2 regions of the Kitasatospora sp. NPDC034035 genome follow, and region 1 is predicted to be linked to the other one. Evidence: predicted binding sites of a transcription regulator. Region 1 holds the regulator's gene; the other holds the start of a gene.
What was found. Region 1 encodes HrcA, which represses chaperone genes, less so after heat shock. Its sites were predicted from a motif close to TTNGCACTCNGNNNNNCNGAGTGCNAA; they were not measured.
Positions count from the first base shown of each region.

Region 2: the regulator HrcA is predicted to act here: its motif matches at 1,403-1,429, upstream of groL (chaperonin GroEL).

Region 1 is NZ_JBVISA010000012.1:124,931-128,100, forward strand. It holds gene htpX (zinc metalloprotease HtpX) at 48-968, opposite strand; gene hrcA (heat-inducible transcriptional repressor HrcA) at 1,282-2,316, shown strand; gene dnaJ (molecular chaperone DnaJ) at 2,394-3,170, shown strand, end outside.
Region 2 is NZ_JBVISA010000075.1:605-3,774, reverse strand. It holds gene thrC (threonine synthase) at 1-201, shown strand, start outside; gene ACZ52J_RS42200 (MoaD/ThiS family protein) at 243-518, shown strand; gene ACZ52J_RS42195 (cold-shock protein) at 1,059-1,262, shown strand; gene groL (chaperonin GroEL) at 1,586-3,170, shown strand, end outside.

The DNA.
Region 1 (3,170 bases):
GAGGTCGGCGGAGGGTCTGCAGGGGTCGGCGGAGGGTCGGCGGGGGTTCAGTGGCCGAGCTGCTCGGAGATCTTCGCCAGCTGCTCCAGCCGCTTCTCCAGCGTCGGGTGCGTGGAGAGCAGCTGGGAGGCGGTCTCCCGGGCGTTCAGCGCGGGGGCGAAGTAGAAGGCGTTGTAGGGCTGCGCCTGGCGCAGGTCCTTGCTGGGGATGGCCGCGATCTGCCCGGTGACCTTGGTGAGGGCCGAGGCGAGGGCGCTGGGCCGGCCGGTGAGCTGGGCGGCGGCGCGGTCGGCGGCCAGTTCGCGGTAGCGGGAGAGCAGCCGGGTGAGCAGGAAGCTGATCGCGTAGACGACCATCGAGACCAGCGGGATGATCAGCGCGACGATGGCCGCGTTCTGGTCGTTGTTGTTGCGGCCGCCGCCCATGAATCCGCCGTACACGGCGATGCGGGTCATCGCGCCGGCGAGTACGCCGAGGAAGCCGGCGATGGTCATCACCGCGACGTCCCGGTGGGCGACGTGGGACAGCTCGTGGGCGAGGACGCCTTCCAGTTCCTCGGGCTCCAGGCGTCGCAGCAGGCCGGTGGTGACGCAGACGACCGCGTTCTGCGAGTTGCGGCCGGTGGCGAAGGCGTTGGGCATGTCGTTGTCGGCGACCGCCACGCGGGGTTTGGGCATGTCGGCCAGGGCGCAGAGCCGGTCGATCGTGCCGTGCAGTTGGGGGAACTCCTCCGGGGACACCGGGCGGGCGCCCATGGCCCGTTCGGTGATCTTGTCGCTGAACCAGAACTGGGCCACGAACAGCCCGCCGGAGATCAGGACGATCAGCGGCCAGGCGCCGCGCAGCAGCGCGATCAGCAGGCCGGTGAAACCGACGTACAGCAGCCCGATCACGAACATCGTCGCGACCATGCGGCCGGTCAGGCCGCGGTCGGGTGCGAAACGGGTGTGCTGGCCCGAGCTCGACATCGCTTGCTCCTCCATTCGCCGTCGCCTTCGATGCTGCCACCCGGACGGCCTCGTGGCACCACTCGCGCGCCGGGAACCCGTGACGGGAACCCGTGAACGGTGGCCGCCCCGCGGGCCGTACCTGGAACTGCGGGAAGGATCACGCCGGTCCGGCCGTTCCTGCGGCAGGACCCGGGCCTTACACTGGCAGGTACGGTTCTGGCACTCGTGTGTTCAGAGTGCCAAGGTGCCGAGGCCGGACCTTCCGGGAACGGCCGGCAGCAGCACCCAGGGACACAGACGGACAACGAGCGAAGACGGAGGTGCGTGCCCCATGGCCGGTGAGGTCCGCCAGCTGGACGACCGCAAGCTCGCCGTGCTCCGCGCGATCGTGCAGGACTACGTGGGCACCGAGGAGCCCGTCGGGTCCAAGGCCCTGGTGGAGCGGCACAATCTCGGGGTCTCGCCGGCGACCGTCCGCAACGACATGGCGGCGCTGGAGGAGGAGGGGTACATCCACCAGCCGCACACCAGCGCCGGCCGCATCCCGACCGACAAGGGGTACCGCCTCTTCGTCGACAAGCTCGCCGAGGTCAAGCCGATGAGCGCCCCCGAGCGCCGGGCGATCCGGCACTTCCTGGACGGCGCGGTCGACCTGGACGACGTGGTCGCGCGCACCGTGCGGCTGCTCGCCCAGCTGACCCGGCAGGTCGCGGTGGTGCAGTACCCGTCGCTGACGCGGTCCACCGTGCGGCACATCGAGCTGGTGGCGCTGGCCCCGGCGAAGGTGATGCTGGTGCTGATCACCAACACCGGCCGGGTCGAGCAGCGGATGGTCGACTGCCCGGGCACGGTCGGCGAGACGGTCCTGGCGGACCTGCGGGCCGCGCTCAACACCAGAGCCGCCGGCCGCCGCCTCCCGGAGGTCCCGGGGCTGCTGGAGGAACTGCCGGCGATGTTCGAGCAGGCCGACCGGCCGACCGTCAGCACGGTCCTGGCGACCCTGTTCGAGACGCTCGCGGAACAGAACGAGGAGCGGATCATGCTGGCCGGCACGGCCAACCTGACCCGCTTCGGCCACGACTTCCCGCTCACCATCCAGCCGGTGCTGGAGGCCCTGGAGGAGCAGGTCATCCTGCTCCGCCTCCTGGGTGAGACCAACGACGCCGCGATGACGGTCCGGATCGGGCGGGAGAACGCCTACGAAGGGCTGATTTCCACCTCGGTCGTGTCGGTCGGTTACGGTTCGGGCGACGAGAGCGTGGCCAAACTGGGTGTGATCGGCCCGACCCGGATGGACTACCCGGGCACAATGGGGGCGGTGCGCGCGGTGGCGCGGTACGTGGGTCAGATCCTGGCCGAGTCGTAGCAAAGACCGCGCGTCCTGGAGATGACGCGCGGTAACCAGTCGCAGCACTACTACAGGCGGAACAAGCGGAGCATTTGGTGGCCACGGACTACTACGCGGTACTCGGCGTCCGACGGGATGCGGGGCAGGACGAGATCAAGAAGGCGTTCCGGCGCCTGGCACGCGAACTGCACCCGGACGTCAACCCGGACCCGAAGACGCAGGAGCGGTTCAAGGAGATCAACGCCGCCTACGAGGTGCTCTCCGATCCGCAGAAGCGCCAGGTCTACGACCTCGGCGGTGACCCGCTGTCGCCGGGCGGCGGTGGCGCGGGCGGTTTCGGCGCCGGCGCGGCGGGCTTCGGCTTCTCCGACATCATGGACGCCTTCTTCGGCGCCGCGGCCGGCCAGCGTGGCCCGCGCTCGCGCACCCGCCGCGGCCAGGACGCCATGATCCGGCTGGAGATCACCCTGGAGGAGGCCGCTTTCGGCACCACCAAGGAGCTCCAGGTCGACACCGCCGTCACCTGCACCACGTGCAGCGGCGAGGGCGCGGCCCCCGGCACCTCCGCCCAGACGTGCGACATGTGTCGCGGCAAGGGCGAGGTCTCCCAGGTCACCAGGTCCTTCCTGGGCCAGGTCATGACCTCCCGTCCCTGCCCGCAGTGCCAGGGCTTCGGCACCGTCGTGCCGACCCCGTGCCCGGAGTGCGCCGGCGACGGCCGGGTCCGCGCCCGTCGCACCCTGACCGTCAAGATCCCGGCCGGTGTCGACAACGGCACCCGGATCCAGCTGGCCGGCGAGGGCGAGGTCGGCCCCGGCGGCGGCCCGGCCGGCGACCTGTACGTCGAGATCGCCGAGACCACCCACACCATC
Region 2 (3,170 bases), on a different contig from region 1:
GCCGAGACCGCGGGCGGGGTGACCGTCGGCGTGCTGAAGAAGCTGGTCGAGACCGGACGGCTGGATCCGGCCAAGGAGACCGTCGCGATCAACACCGGCGACGGCCTGAAGACCCTGGACGCCGTCTCCGACGCCGGGATGACCGCCGTCATCCGCCCGACGCTGGACTCCTTCCGCGCCGCCGGCCTCGTGTCCGCCTGAACCACCTCCGCCCCCGTGAGGCCCCACCCGCAAGGAGAGCCATGAGCGCCAACGTCCGCATCCCCACCATCCTGCGCACCTACACCGGCGGCGCCGCCGAGGTGACCGCCGAGGGCGTCACCCTGGCCGAGGTCATCGCCGACCTGGAGCAGAACCACGCGGGCATCTCCGCCCGCATCCTGGACGACGCCGGCAAGCTGCGCCGTTTCGTCAACGTCTACGTGAACGACGACGACGTGCGCTTCGCCGAGGGCCTGGCGACCGAGATCAAGGACGGCGCCAGCGTCTCGATCATCCCGGCGGTGGCCGGCGGCTGAGCCGTGACGCCGGCTATTCGGCCGCCCGCCCGTACGGAATTCCGCTTTCCGTATGCGCGGGCGGCCGGTTGCATTCCGGCTGGAATATTTTCGAGTCGAGTCGGAGTAGAGTGTCGCTCGGCTGGGAACAGGGGTTCCCTTGCGGCCACCCGCGGTGTTCCGCCGGGGCGGCGTCCGGCCGGTGAGACCGGCTCGTGAAACATGTCAGGCGGATGTCAGAATTGCCGCGGGCATTTGGGTAATTCGTCCGCTATGTCCGGCGTTAAATGCCGAGATCTTCCCGATTCAGCCCGTGCTGTCCCTTGACGCTTCAGCGGAATTACCGGCGGCTGACCCTGTTGCAGAGGGCGTCGGTCCGGATACATTCAGCGGCGGTCGACGCAATCACCCGCTCACCGGAGGCCGTTGGGCGTCCCGTGCGGAGGGTTGCGGCGTGCACGGCTGCGCCCAGGGGGGGTTCCCCGGGCCGGCCTTCAAACCAATCCGGGCCCGCGACCTGCGGGCACGTGAAGGGCCAGCACAGCACTAGGGGAGTTCGGAATGGCTCAGGGCACCGTCAAGTGGTTCAACGCGGAGAAGGGCTACGGCTTCATCGCGGTCGACGGTGGTGCGGACGTCTTCGTCCACTACAGCGCGATCCAGATGGACGGCTACCGCACCCTCGAGGAGGGCCAGCGGGTCGAGTTCGAGATCTCTCAGGGACAGAAGGGCCCGCAGGCGGACATGGTCCGCGCCGCGGTCTGACCCCTTCCGACCCCAGGAGCTCGGCGCGGCCCTACGGCTGGTGACCACTCGCTTCTCGACGGGCCCGTGCGACACGCGTCGTACGGGCCCGTCGGCGTCCCCGGGCGCCCACGGCGGCGGCTCGCGGGTTGCCGATTGGGCTTGCACTCGACCACCGCGAGTGCTAATCATTGGCGTTAGCACTCACAGTGTGAGAGTGACAGCGGACCGGGTCGGTGAGGCCCCCGGGAGCGGTAGGGGAAAAGACCCCCGCACACCAGGGCCGTCCGTCGCGGGCACCCCTTGGTCCGAGCAGTCGACCGTGTCCCGGAGGACCACTTCTGATGGCCAAGATCATCGCCTTTGATGAGGAAGCTCGCCGCGGCCTTGAGCGTGGCATGAACCAGCTCGCCGACGCCGTGAAGGTCACGCTCGGCCCCAAGGGCCGCAACGTCGTGCTGGAGAAGAAGTGGGGCGCCCCCACGATCACCAACGACGGTGTCTCCATCGCCAAGGAGATCGAGCTCGAGGACCCGTACGAGAAGATCGGTGCGGAGCTCGTCAAGGAGGTCGCCAAGAAGACGGACGACGTCGCGGGTGACGGCACCACCACCGCCACCGTGCTCGCCCAGGCGCTCGTCCGCGAGGGTCTGCGCAACGTCGCCGCCGGCGCCAACCCGATGGCCCTGAAGCGCGGTATCGAGAAGGCCGTCGCCGCCGTCTCCGACCAGCTGCTGGCCCAGGCCAAGGACGTGGAGACCAAGGAGCAGATCGCCTCCACCGCCTCCATCTCGGCCGCCGACACCCAGATCGGCGAGCTCATCGCCGAGGCCATGGACAAGGTCGGCAAGGAAGGCGTCATCACCGTCGAGGAGAGCAACACCTTCGGTCTGGAGCTCGAGCTCACCGAGGGCATGCGCTTCGACAAGGGCTACATCTCCGCCTACTTCGCCACCGACCTGGAGCGCATGGAGGCGACGTTCGAGGACCCGTACATCCTCATCGCTAACTCCAAGATCGGCTCGGTCAAGGACCTGCTCCCGCTGCTGGAGAAGGTCATGCAGAGCGGCAAGCCGCTCGTCATCATCGCCGAGGACGTCGAGGGCGAGGCCCTGTCGACCCTGGTCGTGAACAAGATCCGCGGCACCTTCAAGTCCGTCGCCGTCAAGGCCCCGGGCTTCGGCGACCGCCGCAAGGCCATGCTCGGCGACATCGCCATCCTCACCGGTGGCACCGTGATCTCCGAGGAGGTCGGCCTCAAGCTGGAGAACGCCGGCATCGACCTGCTGGGCACCGCCCGCAAGGTGGTCATCACCAAGGACGAGACCACCATCGTCGACGGTGGCGGCGACAGCGAGCAGGTCGCGGGCCGCGTGAACCAGATCCGCGCCGAGATCGAGAACAGCGACTCGGACTACGACCGCGAGAAGCTCCAGGAGCGCCTCGCCAAGCTGGCCGGCGGCGTGGCCGTCATCAAGGCCGGCGCGGCCACCGAGGTGGAGCTCAAGGAGCGCAAGCACCGCATCGAGGACGCCGTCCGCAACGCCAAGGCCGCCGTCGAGGAGGGCATCGTCGCCGGTGGTGGCGTCGCGCTGCTGCAGGCCGGTGTCGCCTTCGACAAGCTGGAGCTGGAGGGCGACGAGGCCACCGGTGCCAACATCGTCAAGGTCGCGCTCGAGGCCCCGATCAAGCAGATCGCGACCAACGCCGGCCTCGAGGGTGGTGTCGTGGTGGAGAAGGTGCGCAACCTCCCCGCCGGCCACGGCCTGAACGCCGCCACCAACACCTACGTCGACCTGATCGCCGAGGGCATCATCGACCCGGCCAAGGTCACCCGCTCCGCGCTGCAGAACGCCGCCTCCATCGCGGCGCTGTTCCTCACCACCGAGGCCGTCATCGCCGACAAGCCGGAGAAGGCCGCCGCGGCCG